3 regions of the Micromonospora sp. CNZ297 genome follow, and region 2 is predicted to be linked to each of the others. Evidence: riboswitches for the same ligand, from Rfam matches in the RefSeq annotation. Region 2 holds a riboswitch; each other region holds the start of a gene.

Region 1 (7,341 bases), on a different contig from region 2:
ACGTATGCAGTTGTGTGCCCGGCGCACCGGGTGCCGACACCGTACCGCCCGGGCGCGCGACGACGCCAGAGCAGTTGCCGGCACCCGGTGCGCCGCCGGTCACACCTAGGGAGCGGCGATGCTCGGCGGGGCGCCGGCGCCGAAGGACCAGCCCTCGACACTGCCCGGCGCGGGGTTGTAGCCGGTCGCCCCCGACGTGCTGTAGGACCAGGAGCCGCCGCTGGACGCATGCCAGTACGACCAGTACGCCGTGGCCGGCGGGGTGTTGACGCACGGCTCGGTCGCGGCGGTGGGCTTGCCGTTGATCCGGCAGACGAAGGCCAGGCCCCAGCGGGCGGTGCCGGTGACTGTGAAGCCGGCGGCCTGAAGCGCGGCCAGGCCGGTGGCCGGATCGCCCGGCGCACAGGCGACCTGGACGCCGCCGCCGAGCGTGGCGAAGTCGACGACCACCGTGACTCCCGAGGTGCCCGCGCAGGCGGCGGCGTGCGCCGCCCGGGGCGCGGGTTCGACTGCGGTCAGCGCGACGCCGGCCACGACGGCGGCCAGGAGACCGGCCAGCCAGGTGCGGACTGTGGAACGATGACGGAACACGGATCCTCCTGTGATCGGGCGAGCGGCGAAGCGGTTCACGGGCAGGCGAGCGCCGGTGCGCCGGGGTCGGCGCCGACGGCGGACAGACGGGCGTACCCGATCCCGGTGAGACCGAGGACGGCCTGGGCGGTCGCCCGGGGTGCGGTGGCCGGGTCGAAGCCGCCGCCGTCGAAGTCGACAGCGCCCCGGTCGGCCGGCGCCCCGGCGCAGCCGACCTGAAGTCCGGCGAGGAATGCCCGGGCCCGCGCCCAGGCCGGCAGCCGGTGGCCGTCGCGCAGGGCCTGCGCGGCGAGGCCGGTGCTGTTGGCGTTCGGCGTGCCGCCCGCGTTGGCGAAGCCGCCGTCGGCACGCTGAACGGACACCAGCCAGCGCAGCCCGGCGGCGGCGTCGGCCGGACGGTCCGCGGCGCGCAGCGCCTGTGCCGCGAGCGCGGTGGCGTCCACGTCGGACGTGCAGACCGGTTGCGCGGGCAGCAGCGGGTAGCCGCCGTCCGGGCACCGGGTGCCGGCCAGCCAGGCGGCCGCCGCCGGCGGCGCTCCGCCCGCCGTACGGTCCAGCGCCAGCAGCGCGAAGGATTGGCTGAACGCGTTGCTGTAGTCGCCGTACGCGGACCGGTCGCTGAACCTGCCGGCCGGCGTCTGGAGCGAGCGCAGCCGGGCGATCAGGTCCACCCCGCCGACGTCGGCCGGGTCGCCGCCGCGCACCTGCACGGCGAGGGCGAGCTTGGCGGTCGCACCCGCGTACGCCTCGGAGACGCCGTCGCCGAGGTAGCCGTCGCGGATGTCCGGCCGGGTGACCCAGGCCAGCGCGTCGGCGCCGTGGTCGTCGGCGACGCCGGTGGCGGCGAAGGCGAACACGGCGTCGAGGGTCAGCCCCTGGTCGGGGTACACGACACCGTCGAAGACCGCCTCGAAGCGTTCGCCGTCGACGAGTTGCCGGGCGAGCCAGCCGCCGGCGGCCTCCGGGCGGGTGAGGGCGGCGCGCTCGGGGGCGGCGACGGCGGGTGTGGTGAGGGTGAGAGCGGCGAGTACGCCGCAGAGGAGCGCGAGCAGGCGGTGCCGGCTTCGGCGGACGACCATCGGAAGCGCCTTTCCGGCCCGGCGGTCGTCGAAAGCCCGGACGACCGCAGCACGCGGGATCGACCGGGACTCCGACCCGTGGGCCACGACGGGTGGGGAGCGGATGCACGCGTACGACGGGTATTCGGGCTCGCCGCCGCAGATCTCTCTGGGCGGCCTACCGTTGCGGGCCAGCGCCGGATTTCGACCGGTCTTCCCCCGCACGTACACGCGGTGGTTCAGTTGTCGCGACAGTCTGCTGTGGCCGGAGCGCCGATGTCAATGCGCCAGGAACCGGACACGTGCCGTGACGGCCGGCAGGACGCCCGGTGAAGACCGGGCGTCCTCGACCGCGTGGTCACTGTCAGCGGGGCCGGGAGCCGGTCATCGGCGGAACGGTCCGGTGACGCAGTAGGTGATGCCGCCGGAGGACGAGCCGGTCGTGCCGCGTTGCGACGAGAAGTACAGCCGGTCCCCCGCCGGGGTGAACGCCGGCCCGGTGATCTCCGAACCGCTCTGTCCGGTGATCCGCAGGAAGACCGAGATCTTGTCGTCGGGCGTGATCATGCAGATCTCCATGTTCCCGCCGTCCTCCGCGACGTACAGGTCACCGGCAGTGGACCCGGTGATGTTGTCGACCCCGGTCAGCGGAGGGGTGCCCGGCCTGACCAGGTTGTCGTCGTAGGCGAGCTCGTACGTGCCGGCGGCCAGGTTGACCTGCCACACGCGGTTGTCGCCCTTCGTGGTGAACCAGACGGTGTCATCCGCGTAGTGACAGCCCTCGCCGCCGTTGAACGTCTTCGCGCCGGACACCTGCTGCCGGGTCGGGGTGGGCGAGCCGTCCGGGTCGGGCACCGTGGCCCAGGTGAACGTGCCGGAGGTCGCCGTACCGGCGCGGAAGACCTGGAGGGTTCCGGCGGAGAGGTCGCCCCAGGTGGTCGGCACGAACCGGTAGAACTTGCCGTCGGTCTCGTCCTCGGTCAGGTAGACGACCCGGCGGACCGGGTCGGCCGCGGCCGCCTCGTGCTTGAACCGGCCCAGCGCGGGACGCGCCACGGCGGTCCCGCCGAGGGGGTACGTCTCGAAGACCCGGCCCAGGGACACCTCCTCGCAGGAGAGCCAGGTGTTCCACGGTGTCTTGCCCCCGGCGCAGTTGTTGTTGGTTCCGGAGAGGATCCGCGACGCCCCGACCACGGTGCCGCTGGAGTCGAAGACGAGGCGTGAGGCACCGCCGCCCGCACCGGCTGACACCTCGGAGTTCGACACGTAGATCCAGCCGGTGCCGTTCGGGAACACGGCGCCACCGTCCGGAGCGTCGTGCCAGGTGTACGACGTCCCCGGCACCGTCCGACGGGATCGTGCGACGATCGAGCTGGTGAAGCCGGCCGGCAACTGGATGCCGTTGGCGTCGGCGGGCTGGAGCCCGCCGTAGGGGCCCGCCGCGTTCTGCGCCGGGGCTCCGTACGCCGCCGACCACGCGGTGAACGGCAGCGCGACAGCGCCCGCACCGACGACAGTGGCCCGCAGCATTGCTCGACGATCCATGGAACCTCCTCGGTAGGTTCCCCAGATCTGACCGGGCGGAGCTTACGCACATCGATCTGTTGGATGAACGTCGATGGACGCCTCGGTGCGCGGCGTCGTGTCGGCCGTCTCGTCCGTCGCGTGCCGGTGACGGGAGCGACTCGCGGTCGGCCCCCGCCACCGTTCGCATGGCTGGTCAGCCCTTGCGCCACTTCTGGTTGGCCGTGCCCCCGCAGTCCCAGAGCTGGAGCCTCGCGCCGTCGTTGCCGTTCCAGTCCTTGATGTCGACGCACTTGCCGGCCTGGAGGTTGACCAGGTCTCCGGCCGCGTTCAGGGTGAACTGCTGGGCGCCGGTGCCGTTGCAGGTGTAGAGCTGCACCGCCGCCCCGTTCGCGGTGGACCCGGCGTCGATGTCCATGCACTTGTTGTTCTGGCTCTTGAGCGCCGTGCCGCTGAACGTCCACTTCTGCGCGTTGGTGTTGTTGCAGTTCCACATCTGCAACGGCGCGCGGTCGACGAAGTTGGAGCTCGGCACGTCGATGCACTTGTTGTTCCAGTTGCTGACCACTGGCACCCCGGTGGTCGGGGTGCCGCCGCCACCGCCGGTGAACGGGCTGAGGATCAGTCCGGCCGAACGGGGATCGCCGTCGTGCACCAGCGACTCGAATCCACCGACGTCGTCGAAGGCGAACGCGTACGCCCGGCCGTCGGTCATGTTGGCGTGGATCAGGCGTGCGTACTGGTTGGTGGGGTTGCTGCGGTAGAAGTCGGCGGCGTTCGTGCTGGGCTGGGTGTCGACGGTGCCGAGCGTGCCTCGGTTGAGGGCGGCGCAGAGCGTACGCGAGATCGGGCCGACCACCTGGTCGTTCGGCGCGGGCAGGTCGCCGTCGCAGCCCCAGACGCTGGCCGAGGAGGGCCGGTTGAAGGAGGCGACCACCTGGCCGCTGCCGTTGGTGAAGGTCATGGTGTTGCCCGAGGTGCGGCCGTAGTACCGGATGGCCGGCTGGTCGGCGAAGGGCGCCACGGTCAGGGTCTTCGTGGTGTACGCGTTCCACGCGGACGCGATGTACGAGTCCAGGTAGGTGGTGCTGAGCAGGCCGGCCCCGGCCGCCTTGCCCGGAGCCAGGACGCGCAGCACGGTCCCGTCGGAGCGGGTGTGGACGGTGCCGGCCCAGCCCGGCTGCGCCCGGATCCCGTCGATCACCGCGTTGCGTCCGTTGGCCACCACGTCGCCGGTGCGCTTGGTGACGCCGTTGGCGCCGGTCACGGTGACCGCGTGCGGGATCGCGAACATGTCGACCTGGGAGCTGTTGAGCCACAGCCCGGAGTCGTTGTAGGTGAACTCGCTCCAGTCGAAGAGGATGTCGCGGTTCGCGTCACCGGCCGCCCAGGGCGCGGGCTGCACCAGTCCGTCCGGGGTGAGGAAGAACTTGAGCTTCTGCCCGAGGGAGAAGTAGGCCCGGCCGGAGAAGCCGCGGGGGAACTGGATCGTGGTGCTGCCGCCGTTGCCGGGGCCCGGTATGGAGACGTCCGGCGCGGGTGACGGCGGGAGCTGCCCGCCGGTCCACGGTACGAATCCGCCGCCGGAGGTGACGTAGCCGAGCCGGCCGGAGGACAGCTGGACGCCGATGACGTAGAGGTGGACCGGGTCGCTGCGGCCGGTGGTGTTGGTGACGGTGACCGGCAGCAACGCCGGTCCGACCGCCTGGGCGGGCGTAGCGACGACGGCGCCGGTGAGCCCGGCGAGCAGGGCGGACGCGGCGGCGAGCAGCCTTCTTCGGAGACGCATGGGGACACCTCGCGGGAGACAGGGGGACGGGAGAGCGCTCTCTCAGCAGGGTCCAATTGTTAATATTGTTTGTCAATAGGTGGTTGCCTATGGATCAGGGCCACGGCGAAGGTCACCGGTTGATTAAGATCCACTACGGAACAGTCGACTGTGGATTGGGTAGGTAGGTACATGAAACGCATGCTTTCGGCGCTGACGGCGCTGGTGACCGTCGCGGCGGGCCTGACTGTCGGCGCCCCCGCCGCCCAGGCGGCCGGCTCCTGCTCGGGGACCATCACCTACAGCCAGGTGCAGTCGTCCGGGCTCGGTGAACTGGTGATCTACTACAACAGCAGCAACGGGGGCACCAACAGCGCCTGCTTCTACCACCGCGGCGCGGCGTACGGGAGGTCGGCGCCGACCTTCGTGCAGATCTACCGCTGCGCGGAGCGGTCGGGCGAGGGCGCGCACTGCACCCGGTCGGGCGGCGCGGACACCAATTCCGGTGACTTCAGCTATTACGCCGGCCCGGTCGCCGTCACCGGTACGGCGAACTACTGCGTCGAGGCGGTCGGCTACATCGGATGGGCCGGTGAGCGCCACCAGATCTACAGCCGCCGCCAGGGCTGCTGAACCCGCTCCCCTCCCCGGACCGGGGCCGGCGCACGATGAGCGCCGGCTCCCCGGCCGGGCCGGGTCAGGGTCGGCGGCGACCCGGCCGAGGAAGGCCGAGACCCCGGCGTACGGCCCGTGGTCGCGGTGGCAGTCGTAGCGCTCCGCCCCGTCCGTCACCGCAGGGCCCACCGCCGCAGGGGCGGGCGCCCGGGAGCGCCCGCCGGGCCGGCAGTTACCAGCACCACTCGATCCACAGGCGGCGTGCGCCGGACACCAGGCGGAGTGCAGTCGTGCGACGGATGGTCATCGTCCTCATAGGAACCTCCGATGTGATGCACCTCGGGGCTGGCCCAGAGCGTAATTCCGGTCGATGGAAATAAGAAGGGTTCTCGCGATTCGCGGCGGGCTGATCGCACCGCCACGCCGAACGCCGCCGTCGCGGCGCCGGCCATTCCGCTGCCGAGCAGGCGTACGACGGTCAGCGCGACAGCATCCGGCGGACCCGGCGGCCCACCGCTTGCTTGACCTGGTCGCGCAGTGGCTGCGCGCGGCGTGCCGTGAGCTTCTGCTGCAGCGTCCGGTTCTCGTCCCGCAGCCATTGGATGCGCGTCAGCAGTTCCTCGGCCGTGTAGGCGGAGGCCGGCCGGACCGCCGGCGGGTAGACGGTTCGGCGGACCTGCTCGTCGAAGCGGGTGGCGCTGTCCCCGTCGGCGAACGACAGGCCGAGGTCGTGCTTGGCGAGGAACGCGGTGATCCGCGCGAAGCGCTCCTTGTGGCCCTCGTTCAGGGCCGTGTAGTCGGCTTCCTCGTAGAGTCGGGCGGCGTCGACGTCGGCCGGCACGTCGCGCATCAACCGGTGCGGGATGTCGAAGTAGCGGGCCAGTTCCAGGGTGCGCGAGTCGTGTGCGAGGAGATACCCGGGAGTGCCGGAGATCAGCGCCGTGATGGTGCCGTGGATCCGGGTGCCGAAGGCGAAGTCGAATCCGGAGAGATACTCCATCCAGGGCCACGGGTCCATGAACATCCGCACCTTGTCCTCGACGAAGAGCGGGTGTGAGGTGTGGATCGGCATGTCGTCGGTCTTGCCGCGCAACTTCGGTGCGTCGCCGTAGAGCAGGGTGCCGAGGGTGTACAGGCCCTGCGCCACGTAGCGCAGGTTCGGGTAGCGCTGGTGGTGGTGCTGGACGATCGGGGCCAACGCGCGGACGTACGGCGAGATGACGAACGCGAGCCGATCCTCGGTGTCCAGGGTGGCCTTCGCCTTCTCGACCCGGAGGCTGTCGCCGTGCAGGAACATCGACGGACAGCCGATCTGCTCGACGGCGGAGAAACCCAGCGTCCGCAGGTAGTTCTCGCTGATCTCGCCGCGTACGCCGATGCTGTGCGATCGGTCCAGCACCGCCCGGCAGAACGCCTTCACCGGCTCGTCGATCGGACGCAGGTACTCCCGGTCGCCGTCCACGTGGGTCTGCGCCCCGACCCCGAGCACCACCACCGGGATCTTGAGCCGCTCGATCAGCCGGGTCATCGACGTCAACCGGTTCACGTAGTCGTGGCGGAACGCGTTCGCCAGCGGGATCACGAAGACGTCGTACTTCTCGTTGATCTCGTCGGCATCGCGCGGGTCCGTCCGGAACCGCGACGGGGTGATCTCCGCCGTCGAGGTGGACAGCAGCTTGTGCGCGGCGTGGCTGAAGACCAGGTTGCCGCTGTTCTTGCCGATCCAGTCCCGCTCGTAGGTCTCCTCGGCGGTGACGACGTCGAACGGGCCCTTGCGGGCTCGCA
Region 2 (7,341 bases):
GGTCCGACAGGCTCATCACCGCGAAATCGGCCCCGATCGGCGCGCCCGCGCGCGCCGCGACCGCCTGGACGGCGGAGATCCCGGGTACGACACGGATGGCGACGCCGGCGTAGCGGGGGTCCTCCGCGGCCTCGAACACCGCCGACGCCATGCCGAAGACGCCCGCGTCACCGCCGGAGACGACCGCGACGCGCTCACCGGCGAGCGCCAGTTCGAGCGCCTGCCGGGCCCGCTCGAGCTCGACCGTGTTGCCGGAGGCGTGGCGGACGAGTCCGGGGCGCTGCGCGACGCGCTGGACGTACGGGCCGTAGCCGACGACGTGGCCGGCCTCGGCGAGCACCTGCGACGCCTCGGGGGAGAGCCACCGATCGGGACCGGGGCCGAGGCCCACGACGACGACCTCGGCGCCGGGATAAGGTTCGGTGACCCTGGTGGCCGGGAGGTCGTAACGGGCCACTCCGGGCCGGGTGTCGCCGGGGACCAGCACGATCGAGAAGTACGGCACCGTGGCGGGGTCCACGTCGGCGACAGGCAGTACCCGCTCGGCGGTCATCGACGCCCGTTCGACGTACCAGGAGCCCTCGACGCGCCCGGCCTGCTCGAGCGCCGAGCGGACCTTGGTGAACGTCCGGCCCAGCTTCATGATCACCGCCCCGTCGGTGTCGGCGAGACGCCGGGCCAGCTCGGGCTCGGGCAACGTTCCCGGCAGCACGGTCAGCACGTCGGTCTGCCGGACCAGCGGCAGGGCGGTGGTGGCGGTGGCGGCGGCGAAGGCGGGCACACCGGCGACGACCTGCGTGTCGAACTCGCCGGCGAGCCGGTCGTGCAGGTACATGAACGAGCCGTAGAGCATCGGGTCGCCCTCGGCCAGCACGACCACGTCGCGGCCCGCACGAAGGTGGGCCCGCAGCCGCTCGGCGGCTTCGGCGTAGAAGTCGGCCATCGCCCCGGCGTACCCGCCCGGGTGCTCGGTGCTCTGGGTCGTCACCGGATAGACCAGCGCCTCCTCGATCACGTCGTCCGGGAACAGCCCGGCAGCGATGCGGCGCGCGTTGGACTGTTTGCCGACACCCTGGTGGTAGGCGATGACCTGGGCCGCGCCGATCAGCCGGGCGGCTTTGAGCGTGATCAGTTCGGGATCACCCGGGCCGACCCCGACGCCGGACAGCCGCCCGGTCACTCCGCCTCCCGGGCGAGGGCGTTGAGCGCGGAGGCGGCCATCGCCGAGCCGCCCCGGCGCCCGGTCACCACGAGATAGGGCACGTCGAGGCCGGGGGCGTCGGTGGCGAGGTCGATGAGCGCCTGCTTGGACTCGGCGGCGCCGATGAATCCCACCGGCGTACCGATGATCGCAGCTGGTCGTGGCGCGCCGTCGCGCAGCATCTCCAGCAGGTGGAACAGGGCCGTGGGGGCGTTGCCGAAGGCGACGACCGCGCCGGCGAGGTGGTCGGTCCACAGCGACACCGCCGCCGCCGACCGGGTCGTTGCCCACCGGTGGGCAAGCGCCGGGACCTCGGGTTCGTGCAGAAAGCAGCGGACCTCGTTGTCACGGGGCAGGCGGGCGCGGGTAACGCCGGCGGCGACCATGTGCGCGTCGGTCAGGATCGGCGCCCCCGCCTCCAGCGCCCCGCGGGCGGCGGCCACCAGGCCGGGGTGGATCACCAGGTTGCGGGTGAGGTCGGTCTGGCCGCATGCGTGGATCATCCGCACCGCGACCTTCTCGGCGTCGGCCGGCACACCCGAAAGATCGGCCTCGGCACGGATGGTGGCGAACGAGGCGTCGTAGATCGCCGCGCCGTCGGTGACGTAGTCGTAGCGGCGTGCCGGTGTGGTGAGACTCATGCGTTCTCCAGATCGGGGACGAGCAGGGTGCGGTACGGGGTGACGACGATCTCGCCGGCGCCGAGCGCGCGGATCTCCTCCAGCAGGGGAGCGTCCACTCGGCCGCCGGAAGCCGCGAGGTGCGCGGTGACGCGGCCGTCATCCTGAACGATCCTGCCCAGCGCGGGTGGAGGTGTGCTCACCCGGGTCCGCTCGGCACGGTCGAGTACGGTGCCCAGCAGCGCGGCGCCGGCGCCGGGCAGCTCGTCGACGTGCCAGGGTGAGTCCGGCCGGTCACCCGCGAGCCCGGCGAAGCGTACGGCGAGCCCGGTCAGCGCCGCGGCGGCCTCGTCCAGCCGGATGACTGGCCCCCACGCCGAGGTTCCGGCGCGTAGCTGCGCGGTGTCCGAGTCGAGCGCCACCAACCCCAGGTCCAAGTCACGGCTGACCAGATCACCGCGGCCGTCGTCAAGCACGAACAGGAACCGTCCGGTCAGCGCGGTGAGCCGGGGCTCGGCGCGCAGCCGTGCGTCGAGTCCGGCGACGACCGGGTGTAGATCGGCCCGGCCGCCACTGCGTCCGGTCAGCGGTGAGGCGAGGATGTTGCGGACCAGCTCGTGCGACGTGGACGGTACGAGCCCGGTCGCGATGACGTCGGCGACGACGGTCTCGGGCAGCCGCCCACCGTCGTGCTCGAGACCGCGCACCTGCAGGTTGGCGCGGCTGGTCAGGTGGACCGCGCCGTCGCCGTGCGCACGGGCCACCTCCACGAGTGCGCACAGCGCCGCAGTCGGCACGATCCCGCCGGGGACGCGCACCCGCACGAGCGCGCCGTCGTCGGCGATCCATGGGCGCAGCAGGCCGGGACACAGGTCGCGGCGGGTCCTCTCGGTCACGGCGACATGGTGCCAGAGCCCGTCCCCGGCGACACCGGCTGTCGGTGCTACCGTCGTGATGCCAGTCAAACTCAGCCATGAGCCAGGGAACCCGGTGCGAATCCGGGACTGACGCGCAGCGGTGAGGGTGACGGGCGGGGCACGACGCCACTGGACCCACGGTCTGGGAAGGCGCCCCGTCCGGTTGATCCCGAGTCCGAAGACCTGCTGGCCGCAGATCCGTCTGCGACACGTGCCCATCCAGGCCTCGCGCACAGGCCCCGGACGAAAGAAGACCCCGTGTCCCGATCGCACCGGATCACCGGCTCCTGACCCCGTGAGCGTCCTCGTTCACGTCGCGACCGCACTGACGGACGCCGCGTCGCCGGTGCTACGCGGGCAGGCCGAGGCAGCCGGCGCCCGGCTGGCCTTCCTGCAAGCCGGCGAGCCGACGCTGACCCATGTGCTCGACCTGCTGCACGCCGAGGGCGCCCGGGAGGTTCGCCTGGAACCGGTGAGCACCGACGACCTGACTTTCGCCCGTTCGTGGGTGGGACGCGTGGCCGGCCACTGGCACCGTCAGCAGATCGACCCGCCGGTCATCCGGTTCGGCGAGCGCGCGATCACCGGGCACGAGGCGCCACTCACCTCACCGGCCTGGGACACCCTGCCGCCGTACCGCCATCATCTACTGCTGTGCCGCGGCCCGCGCTGCAGTGCCCGCGGCGCGGACGAGACCTATCGCGCGATCGTGGGCGCGCTCGTCGAGCAGCAGCTCACCGACGCCGACGTCCTCATGGCCCAGACCGGCTGCCTGTTCCCGTGCAACCACGGACCAGTCGCCGTCGTGCACCCCGACGGCACCTGGTACGGGCCGGTGCGACCCGGCGACGCGGCACGCCTCGTCGGCGAGCACCTACGCGCCGGCCGTCCGGTCGGCGACCTGCGCCTCGGCTCCCGTGTCACCGAAGGAGAAACATGACACGCATCGCCCTGCTGTCCACCTCGGACACCGACCTGCTCTCGGCGCGGGCCAGCAACGCGGACTGGTCCTGGGCCAACCCTGCCCGGCTCACCGGCGAGCGCCGCGACACCCTGACCACCGAGGCCGACGTGGTCGTTCTGCGGGTGCTCGGCTCGCCCGAGGACGTACGCGACCTCGCCGCGCTGATCCGCGGCACCGGCCGTCCCCTGGTCGTGCTCGGTGGGGAACGGACGCCGAACGCCGCGTTGATGGGGCTGTCGACCGTCCCGATCGGCGTCTGCGCCGAGGCGCACCGCTACCTCGCCGAGGGCGGCGCGGAGAACCTGCGCCAACTGCACGCCTTCCTGTCCGACACCGTGCTGCTGACCGGCGAAGGCTTCGAACCGCCGGCCGTGCTGCCCGAGTGGGGAGTCAGCCGGCAGCCGGCCCCGGACGCCCGGCCCCGCGTCGGAGTCCTGTACTACCGGGCCCACGAGGTGAGCGGCAACAACGCGTTCGCCCACGAACTCGCCGATGCCATCGACACCACCGGCGTGGCCGCCGGCGTACCGATCTACGTCTCGTCACTGCGGGCGGCGCCCGAGGAGTTGTACGCCGAACTCGCCACCCTGGACGCGATCGTCGTCACGGTCCTGGCCGCCGGCGGCGCCCGGCCCGCCACCGCGAGCGCCGGCGGCGACGACGAGTCCTGGGACGTCGAACGGCTGCGCGCCCTCGACATCCCCGTGCTGCAGGCTCTGGCGCTCACGTCCGGCAGAGCCGAGTGGGAGGCGTCCGACGAAGGCGTCACCCCGCTCGACTCCGCGACCCAGATCGCCATCCCCGAGTTCGACGGCCGCCTCATCACCGTCCCGTTCTCATTCAAGGAGGTCGACGCCGACGGCCTGCCCCGCTACGTGACCGACCCTGAGCGATGCACCCGCGTCGCGGGCATCGCCGTCAACCACGCCCGACTGCGGTATGTCCCGCCCGCCGAGCGCAAGGTGGCCCTCGTCCTGTCGGCCTACCCGACCAAGCACAGCCGCATCGGCAACGCCGTCGGCCTCGATACGCCCGTGTCGGCGATCCGATTGCTGCGCGCGATGCGAGATGCCGGCTACGACCTCGGCGCACCCGGCGCAATTCCCGGGCTCGACCCGCTGCTCCCGGTCGAGGGAGAGGATGCCGACACGACGGCCGGCAACGCGCTCATCCACGCTTTGATCGCCGCCGGTGGGCAGGACGAGGAGTGGCTCACGCAGGCTCAGCTCAGCGAGTCGCACGTGCGTATCAGCCGGGACGACTACCGGCGCTGGACTGCCGGATTGCCCGCCGCGCTGCGCGACGCCATGGCCGAGACCTGGGGCGAGGCTCCCGGCTCGCTTTTCGTCGACGACGACGGCGACATCGTGCTGGCCACCCTGCGCGCCGGTAACGTCGTCATCCTCATCCAGCCCCCGCGTGGCTTCGGCGAGAACCCGGTCGCGATCTACCACGACCCGGCCATGCCTCCGTCGCACCACTACCTGGCCGCGTACCGCTGGCTCGAACACGGCTTCGGCGCCGACGCGGTGGTGCACCTCGGCAAACACGGCTCGATGGAGTGGCTGCCGGGGAAGAACGCCGCGCTCTCAGCCGCCTGCGCCACGGACGCGGCAATCGGCAGCATGCCGTTGATCTATCCGTTCCTGGTCAACGATCCTGGCGAGGGTGCCCAAGCCAAGCGCCGCGCGCACGCCACCATCGTCGACCACCTGGTGCCGCCGATGGCACGCGCCGAAAGCTACGGCGACATCGCCAAGCTGGAGCAACTGCTCGACGAGCACGCCAACATCGCCGTGATGGACCCGGCAAAGCTGCCCGCGGTCCGCCAGCAGATCTGGACGCTGATGCAGTCCGCACAAATGCATCGCGACCTCGGCCTGGACGAACGGCCCGGCGACGAGGAGTTCGACGACTTCCTGCTGCACGTCGACGGCTGGCTGTGCGAGATCAAGGACGTACAGATCCGCGACGGATTGCACGTGCTCGGCCAGGCGCCGACCGGACAGGCACGCGTCAACCTGGTGCTCGCCGTGCTCCGCGCGACACAGGTCTGGGGCGGACAGAACCGGGCACTGCCCGGCCTGCGCGCCGCGCTGGGTCTTGCCGAGGACGCCCCGGCGGCCGACGTCGACGCCGTGGAAGCGCAGGCCCGTGCCCTGATCGAGGCGATGGAGAAGGCCAGCTGGCAGGCTGACGCGATCGACGCGCTGCACGACGACCCGGTGGTACGCGACGTCCTGCGCTTCGCCGCCGAGCAGGTCGTGCCGCGACTGGCCGCCACCACCGACGAACTGACCAACGTCCTGCACGCGCTCGACGGCGGTTTCGTCCCGGCCGGGCCCTCCGGCTCCCCGCTGCGCGGACTGGTCAACGTCCTGCCGACCGGCCGTAACTTCTACACCGTCGACCCGCGGGCCGTTCCGTCCCGTCTGGCCTGGGAAACGGGACAGGCGATGGCCGAGTCCCTCGTCGCCCGGCACCTCGCCGAAACCGGCGAGCATCCCCGATCGGTCGGCCTCTCCGTGTGGGGCACCTCCGCGATGCGCACCTCCGGCGATGACATCGCCGAGGTGCTGGCGCTGCTGGGCGTACGCCCCACCTGGGACACGGCCTCACGCCGGGTCAACGGCCTGGAGGTGATCGGCCTCGACGAACTCGGCCGGCCCCGCATCGACGTTACCGTGCGCATCTCGGGATTCTTCCGCGACGCCTTCCCGCACGTCATCGAACTCCTCGACGACGCCGTGCAGCTCGTCGCCGGGCTCGACGAACCCGATGAGCGCAACTACGTGCGGGCACACACCCGCCACGACCTCGCCGAGCACGGCGACCAGCGGCGGGCCACCACGCGGATCTTCGGTTCGAAGCCCGGATCGTACGGCGCCGGCATCCTCCAGGTCGTCGAGTCCGGCACCTGGCGCGACGACGCCGACCTGGCCGCCGTCTACACCGCCTGGGGCGGCTTCGCCTACGGCCGCGGCCTCGACGGAACCGCGGCAACCGACGACATGCGAACCAACTACCGGCGCATCGCCGTCGCCGCGAAGAACATCGACTCCCGCGAGCACGACATCGCCGACTCCGACGACTACTTCCAATACCACGGCGGCATGATCGCCACGGTCCGCGCGCTGACCGGCGCCGAACCCAGGGCGTACGTCGGTGACTCCACCACGCCGGACGCCGTACGCACCCGCAGCCTGCAGGAAGAGACCAACCGCGTCTTCCGCTCGCGGGTGGTCAACCCGCGCTGGATCGCGGCGATGCAGCGCCACGGCTACAAGGGAGCGTTCGAGCTCGCCGCCACCGTGGACTACCTCTACGGCTTCGACGCCACCGCCGGTGTCGTCCACGACTGGATGTACGAGTCGCTGGCCCGCGAATACGTCCTCGACGAGACGAACCAGCAGTTCATGCGCCGCGCGAACCCCTGGGCACTGCGCGGCATCGTGGAACGGCTGAACGAGGCCGCCGACCGTGGACTGTGGGCCGAACCGGACGCCGAGGTCATGGCGGAGATGGCCCGCGTGTACCTCGAGGTCGAGGGAGACCTGGAGGATCAGGCGTGACACGGCGCCTCACCCTGGTCGGCCTCGGCCCGGGCGACCCCGAACTGGTCACGGCCCAGGCCGTCCG
Region 3 (7,341 bases), on a different contig from region 2:
CTCGGGCCGGCGGTGCTGTTCGCCGTCGCCATGGGGCTGCACGTGCTGGCCACCGACGGCGTCCTGGCCGAGCACTTCCCGGTCAGCCTCACCACCGGGTGGCGCCTCGTCCTGGTCGCCGGCGCCGCCGGCGGCTGGGTGACCGCGGTCGCCGTCCAGCCCACCGGCGTGCTGATGAACGTGCTCACCGCCTTCCTGGGTGGCGGAATCCTGCTCAACATTTTCGTCGACGAACTGGCCCCCGAAAGGCACTCCAGCTTCACCTGGTTCACCATCGGCCTGGCCGCCTACTCCGGCCTGCTCGCCTTCGCGACCTTCACCACCGACGTCGGCGCTGCCTGAGGACGATCACCGGCCGCCTCCAGACGGCCAGCCGGTGATGGCGGCCGGTTGTCAGCGACTGACCGTCACGTCGACCGGTCCGGCGCTCACGGTGCCGTCATTCAGTGGGGTGCAGCGGATGCCGCCCGTGCGGCGCAGCGCCTTCTACGCATTGGGGGCCGATGGCGACGTCCTTCAGGCACAGGGGGTTGGCCGGGCGGTTGTCCCGCAGGCTGACCGGCCTGCGCCGGCGTCGTCGTCAAGCCCTCCCAGCACGGCCGCGGTTTGGATGATCTGCTGCAACAACTCGCCGGGGTGGAGCCCCCGGGACACACCGCGACGGCTCGCCGAGCTGCTCGTCGGGTGTCACGTGCCAGCCGGTACGGCGGCGGGCCGGACCGAGAGGTCGAGCTCGCCGCCGACGACATTGACATCGATGGTGTCGCCCGGATTCGCCCCGTCATCGAGCAGCAGGGTCGACAGCCGGTCTTCCAACTCGCGCTGGATGCTGCGCCGCAGTGGCCGCGCCCCGTACTCGGGCTGGTAGCCCCGGTTGGCCAGCCACTGCGTGGCGTCCGGGCTGATCTCGAGGTTGATGTTCTGTGCGTGCAACCGACGGCGGGTGCGGTCCAGCAGCAGGCCGGTGATCTCAAGGAGCTGGTCCCGGTCCAGGCCGGTGAAGACGATGATCTCGTCGATCCGGTTGAGGAACTCCGGCCGGAACCGCTGCCCCAGCAGCCCCATCAGTTCCTCGCGCTGGTCGTTGACCGGACGCCCTGCCGCCTGCGCGGCCAGAATGCGGTCCGCGCCGATGTTGCTCGTCATGATCAGGATGGTGTTGCTGAAATCGACCGTGCGACCCTGCGCGTCGGTGAGGCGACCGTCGTCGAGCACCTGCAGCAGCGCGTTGAACACATCCGCATGCGCCTTCTCCACCTCGTCGAAGAGCAGCACCGAGTATGGCCGGCGCCGGACCGCCTCGGTGAGCTGACCGGCCTCCTCGTACCCGACGTAGCCCGGGGGCGCTCCGACCAGCCGGCTGACCGTGTGCTGCTCCTGGAACTCGCTCATGTCGAAGCGGATCATGCTGGACTCGTCGCCGAAGAGCGCCGCGGCGAGGGCTCTGGCCAGTTCAGTCTTGCCGACGCCGGTGGGGCCGAGGAAGAGGAACGACCCGTCGGGTCGCTGGGGGTCGCTCAGCCCGGAACGCGATCGGCGTACGGCGGCCGCCACAGCCCGTACGGCCTCGTGCTGGCCGACCACGCGCTCGTGCAGTTGCTCCTCGATGCGCCTCAGCCTCTGCTTCTCCACCTCCGTGAGCTGGGTGACGGGAACACCGGTACGGCGGCTGACCACCTCGGCGATGTCGCTCATATGCACCTCGGGCACCGGAGGCGTGCCCTCCTGCGCCGCCGCCAGGTCCCGCTCGGCCGCACCGATCTCGGCTTTCAGCGCACCCGCGCGTTGATAATCCTCGTTCGCCACCGCGCTGTCCTTCTCCCGGCGCAGCTGGGACAGCCGCTTCTCGATCTCCTTCTTGTCCGGAGCGGGTGTGCGGGAACGAAGCCGGACCCGGGCCCCCGCCTGGTCGAGCAGGTCGATGGCCTTGTCCGGCAGAAACCGGTCGGTGATGTAGCGGTGGGACAGTTCAGCGGCGGCGTCCAGCGCTTCGTCCGTGTAGCGCACCTGATGGTGCGCCTCGTACCGGTCACGTATGCCCTTGAGGATCGCGACGGTGTCCTCCACGCTCGGCTCCGACACCAGGATCGGCTGGAACCGGCGCTCCAGCGCAGGATCCTTCTCGATGTAGCGACGGTACTCGTTCAGTGTCGTCGCACCGACCACGTGCAGTTCGCCGCGGGCCAGGGCGGGCTTGAGCATGTTGCCGGCATCCATCGCCCCCTCGCCACCGCCGCCCGCGCCGACAACGGTGTGCAGTTCGTCGATGAAGAGGATCAGCCCGTCCTCGCCCGACGTCACCTCCTGGATCACGTTCTTCAGGCGCTCTTCGAACTCACCGCGGTACTTGGTGCCCGCCACCATCCCGGACAGGTCGAGTGCGACCACACGCCGGTTGGCCAGGGTTTCGGGCACCTCGTCGTTGACGATGCGCTGCGCGATGCCCTCGACGATCGCCGTCTTGCCGACGCCCGGCTCGCCGGTGAGCACCGGATTGTTCTTCGTACGCCGGGAGAGCACTTCGATCGTGTCGTCGATCTCGTCATCACGGCCGACGACCGGATCGAGCCGACCGGCCCGGGCGTCCTCGGTGAGGTCCCGCCCGTACTGGTCAAGGGTGGGGGTGCTGCTGGCTCCGCGCCCGTCGGCACCGCCCGCCGGCGGCGTGGGCCCGGTGACGGCCCCACCGAGCGCCCGCAACGCCCGGCCCGCGGTCGTCTCCGGGTTCGCGGCGATGCCGAGCAGGAGGTGTTCGGGGCCGATGTACGTCGCGCCGGACCGTCGCGACTCGCGGTGCGCGTCGAGCAGGGCGCGCTTCGCCGCCGGCGCGAGCGGAGGCGTGTCCTCGCGTGGCCTGCCCTTGGGGACGGCCGACTCTATCTGGCGGGCCAGGTCGTCGGGGTCGGCGCCGCTCGCGCCGAGCATCCGGCGGGTGGGGTCGGCCTGGGCGGCGGCCCACAGCAGGTGCTCGACATTGAGGTACGGGCTGCCCCACTCCGTAGCCTGCTCGGCTGCCCGTTGCAGCAGTTGCCGCGACTCGGTGGAGAGCAGCCGGGACAGGTCGACCCGCTCCACCGGACGTCCCGCGAACGGGTCTCCGCCGAAGAACCGACTGATCAAGTCGTCCAAGGAGCCGCCGGGGATGCGGAACGCGTCGAGCGACATCTCATACCCTTTCTGCCGGTGGGGTGGGTCCTCGGCACAGGCCCACCTGAACGCTACGCACCTTTCGCCCACAGAGTTGGCCTTATGGGTTTCTGGGGAGGCCAGGGTTTGTACTCGCTGCGGGTGCAGGGCAGCCACTGAGGGTGGTTGTCGCGGAGGTCGCACCGGAGCGTCCCAGGGCTGGGCCCCGTCGGCGCCTGCGGCCTGCCCACCATCGGATCGGCGCCTTGACCGGCAGGCCGGGAGGCGCGGGACCCCGGTACCCGCGGACCCTGCGGTCTGCCCTCACGAGCGCTGCGTTGTTACCGGTGGACTTGACCCAGGCGTCCGGCAGGCGTCCGAGTTTGGCCATCGGCGGGGGACCGAATTGCGCTCAGTGTTCCGACAGCACCACGCTCTCCGCCGTCTTGCGCCCCGGACATCTCCGCCGAGTTCGGGCGGCGAAGGCGTGATCGAAAGGCGGCGGTGTACTTGCGGTCGCGGATGAGGAACCCTCCCCGCAGCACACCGGCCACCCCGCCCCACCCTCGATGCGGCCCGATCCGGTGATGGCTGTCGATTCCCAGATCGCGGACCTCACGGTACTCGCGCAGCGCCTTGTCGGGATTCGCCGCGAAGGTGGTGTCGGAGCCGATCTCGGGGACCAGATAGTGGTAGTTGGTGTCGAACCACTTCGTCAGTTCGAGCGCCGGCTCGGCATCGACGCCCCGGGCCATCGCGAAGTAGGTGTCGAGATCGCCGAGGCCGAGGCGGGCGAACCGGTGCGGGATCGCGCCGACAGCGACGGCCGTGTCGAGCACGTGGTCGTAGTAGGAGAACGTGTTCGACGGGATCGCATCCAGGCGCGCGTCGCGCAGCGTCCGCCAGACCTCCTCCCGTAGTGCGGCAGCGGTCGCCGCCAACTTCTCGGCGTCGATCCGGCCCGCCCAGTAGGCCTCGACCGCCTTCTTCAACTCGCGGTGCGCGCCGATGTGGGGGTAGCCGAGCACTGTGCTCTGCCCGAATGAGGTTGTCACTGTGGTCCTTCCCTCGAGGTGCCTGGCGGCCACGGGGGAAGGGGAAGGCGGGGTACGGCTGTCGCGTACCGGCTTTCCGCCCTGGCCCTCCCGAGAGGCCGCCGACGGCGCGCACCGGCGGTACGCGCAGTGCGGGCAGGTCTTCGGACTCGCGGCACGACCGGATCCACCCGGTCACCTACTGGCCGTCGCTTCCCAGACCTCGCGGTCCAGTGCTTCGTTGACGGCTGTCGTTCCCACTCACCGCTGCGGGGCAGTCCCGGATTCGCACCGGGTTCCCTCTTACGGCGCCCCACTCGCGCGGCGGGGGGCGCACCAGCGCCGTTGTCCATCGTATGGGGCGGTGGGCCGACGTGGTCGGTGTGTCCGCCCTGCGGGACAGCAAGCCGTCGCGGCAGCGGAGTGCTTGCGTGCGACGAGAGGGTGACGAGGGGCTAGAAGATGGGCCGGGTCGCGGTAGTCGTGGTCGGCGGATGCGCGCCGCCGAACCCGGTCTGAACCGCCCCGGGTGGAATGGTCGGTGCCGCCGACGAGGTAGTCGCCTCTCTCCGGCGCCGACGGCTGGCCCTGGCCCCTACCGGCGCGGCGCGGAACGCACGGACCGAGGGCTCTGCACCTGCCCGGCCGCTGGTCCGGCAGGTCGGCCAGCCGGACGGGCACCTGCCTTCGCCGTAGCGCTTGTCGTACTGGGCCACCGCGCGAGCGCGGGGGCAGACGAGGCCGTACCGGCTGGCCGTACGGGATGAATCACCACGAGGGCACCTGCCTCTGCCCCGGGGGGAGTGCGGCCAGGCGTCGGCGGCGCCGTGAGTCATCGCCCCCGCCGCACGTGGCGTGGGCGATGTCGGCATCGGCGATCGCGGACCGGCCGGGCTCGTTCCACGCCGAGGTCGTCGCACGGTCGCGGATTCACCTGTCGGCGGCATGAGAGGTTGCAACAGTGGTCGGGTGACCAGCGGAGAGGATGAGGTGGCCGGAGCCGGGCTGGGCGTCCGGCGAACCCTGGTCGCGACGCACGGCGGGGTGACGCGAGCCGAGCTCTTCCTCGATCTCGTGTTTGTCTTCGCCTTCATGAACGTCGCCGGCCTCATGGCCGCGCGGTCGGCCTTCGACGCGCTGGTCCAAGGCGGGCTCGTGCTCCTGCTGCTGTGGCGCAGTTGGGCCGGGTACGCCTGGGTCGGAAACCTGGTCCGGCTCGACCGCGGGATCCTGCCAATCGTCATGTTCATGGTTGCGACCGCGCTCCTGCTGGTCGCCGTCGCGATTCCGGATGTGTTCGTCGACCGGCACGCCGGGCTCTCCGCACCTCTCGTCTTCGTCGTCGGCTTTCTGAGCATCCGAGCCGTGTCGCTGTTGATCATCATGCGGAGCCGGCGACGCTCGACGCAGCAGTCGATCGCACCCGCCCGGCAGGCCTGGCTACCCCTGGCCGCCAGCGCCGTCCTGCTGCTGTGCGGGGCGCTGCTGCCCAGCCACCTCGCACCCGGACGCAGCGCCGGGCTGCTGCAGATCCTGCTCTTCGCGGTGGCGACCGCCGTCGACTACGTCGGGCTGCGCGCTCCAGGCACCGGCAGTTGGCAGCTCAGGTCGGTGCGGCACTGGGCAGAGCGGCACAACCTGATCATGCTGATCGCCTTGGGCGAGACGATCATCTCGATCGGCACGAGCCGGGGGTTCGCCGGCACACCCGCGATCACCTGGTCCGTGCTCGCCGGCTCCGGGCTCGCGCTCCTCGTCGTGGCGTTCCTCTGGTGGGCGTACTTCGACATCGCGGCGCTCGACGCGGAACAGACGCTGGAGTCCGTCCCCCACCACGCCCGGTCCCGGCTGGCCCGCGACGCGTACACCCTCCTGCACCTGCCGATGATCGCCGGGCTCATCCTGGTGGCGTTCGGGCTCAAGCACGCGCTGGGCGCCACCGAGATCGACACCGCAAAGAAGTGGGACGCCCCGGCTCTGTTCAGTCTCTACGGCGGGGTCGTCCTGTACCTGCTCGGGTTGGTGGCGTTCGAGTGGCGCATGGTCCGGCGAATCGGCCGGGGTCCGCTACTCGGCATCGTCCTGGTCGCGCTGCTGGCGCCGGTGGCCCGCACGGTGGAGGCCGTGGCATCGCTCGGGATCCTCGCCGGGGCCCTGGTCTGCGTGGTGCTCGCGCATGTGACGGTGCTCCGGAAGCGTCACCGCGGCCTGCACCGGGTGGTCGCCGTGACGGCCGGGCGCGAGGTCGAGGCCACCCCGGAAGACCTGTTCCTGGACCTCGTGTTCGTGTACGCGTTCATCCAGGTCACTGTCCTCATGACCCGGCACCCGGGGGCGACCGGCGTGTTCCACGGGCTGGCCGTCCTCGCCCTGCTCTGGTGGTCCTGGATCAACCACACCTGGTACACGACTGTGGTGCGCGGGTCGGCGAACGTCCGGCGGTTGATCGTGCTCACTGAGGTGACCCTGACCCTGATGCTCGGGATCGCCACGCCACAGGCGTTCAGTCACGTGCCCGGAGGGTTGCCCGGTCCCGCGATCGTCGTCCTCACGTACGTGGCGGTGCGCGTCCTGCAACTCGCCGCGCTCTGGATCCCGCTCCGGCGAGACACCGCGCTGCCCACGGCCGTGATACGAGCCGCCGCGCCGACGTGTGTCGCCGCCGTACTGCTGGTGGGCGCCGTGCTCGCCGGCGGGGCCACCGGCCCGGCGACACCCCTGAGCACAGCGCTCTGGGTGGCCGGCATCGCCGTCGACCTGAGCAGCGGCTATCTCACCGGAGCCCGCAACTGGCAGCTCGGTCAGGTGAGCAAATGGATGGGCCGCTACAACCTGATCATCCTCATCGCGCTCGGCCAAGCGGTGATCTCCACCGGAATGGCCGTCGCCGGCCTGCCCGCCTCCGGACCCGCGCTCCTCTGCGTAGCACTCGGCGCTCTCCTGCTGTCCGCCCTCTGGTGGACCTACGTCGGCACCGACGTCGTCATCGGCGAACGGTTCACCGAGCTGACCACGCCGCGGCAACGTGGAACTCTGGCCCGGGACGCCTACACGTACCTGCACCTGTTCCTGGTCGTCGGCCTCGTCCTGGTCGCCTTCGGCCTGCGCACATCGTTGGCCATACCCGGACAGCTCGGCCCGGCGACGCCGGCCGGGCAAGTCATTCTCGTGTGCGGCCTAA

What was found. Region 2 has a riboswitch for cobalamin ahead of FB454_RS33505 ((2Fe-2S) ferredoxin domain-containing protein). Riboswitches for the same ligand answer to the same signal wherever they lie in the genome.
Region 1: linked by a shared signal. The riboswitch ahead of FB454_RS02795 (peptidase) and the one ahead of FB454_RS33505 ((2Fe-2S) ferredoxin domain-containing protein) in region 2 are both predicted to bind cobalamin.
Region 3: linked by a shared signal. The riboswitch ahead of FB454_RS35615 (uroporphyrinogen decarboxylase/cobalamine-independent methonine synthase family protein) and the one ahead of FB454_RS33505 ((2Fe-2S) ferredoxin domain-containing protein) in region 2 are both predicted to bind cobalamin.

What each region holds. Positions count from the first base shown of each region.
Region 1 is NZ_VISU01000001.1:684,709-692,049, forward strand. Features, by position in the region: gene FB454_RS02790 (hypothetical protein) at 106-591, opposite strand; gene FB454_RS02795 (peptidase) at 627-1,670, opposite strand; cobalamin riboswitch at 1,769-1,892, opposite strand; gene FB454_RS02800 (alkaline phosphatase PhoX) at 2,034-3,194, opposite strand; gene FB454_RS02805 (beta-1,3-glucanase family protein) at 3,370-4,962, opposite strand; gene FB454_RS02810 (hypothetical protein) at 5,134-5,574, shown strand; gene FB454_RS02815 (polysaccharide pyruvyl transferase family protein) at 6,035-7,341, opposite strand, start outside.
Region 2 is NZ_VISU01000042.1:14,826-22,166, forward strand. Features, by position in the region: gene FB454_RS33490 (precorrin-2 C(20)-methyltransferase) at 1-1,180, opposite strand, end outside; gene FB454_RS33495 (precorrin-8X methylmutase) at 1,177-1,842, opposite strand; gene FB454_RS33500 (sulfite reductase subunit beta) at 1,839-2,717, opposite strand; cobalamin riboswitch at 2,763-2,943, shown strand; gene FB454_RS33505 ((2Fe-2S) ferredoxin domain-containing protein) at 3,034-3,678, shown strand; gene cobN (cobaltochelatase subunit CobN) at 3,675-7,274, shown strand; gene cobF (precorrin-6A synthase (deacetylating)) at 7,271-7,341, shown strand, end outside.
Region 3 is NZ_VISU01000036.1:17,166-24,506, forward strand. Features, by position in the region: gene FB454_RS32555 (hypothetical protein) at 1-342, shown strand, start outside; gene FB454_RS32560 (ATP-dependent Clp protease ATP-binding subunit) at 688-3,165, opposite strand; gene FB454_RS35615 (uroporphyrinogen decarboxylase/cobalamine-independent methonine synthase family protein) at 3,468-4,154, opposite strand; cobalamin riboswitch at 4,299-4,516, opposite strand; gene FB454_RS32570 (low temperature requirement protein A) at 5,130-7,341, shown strand, end outside.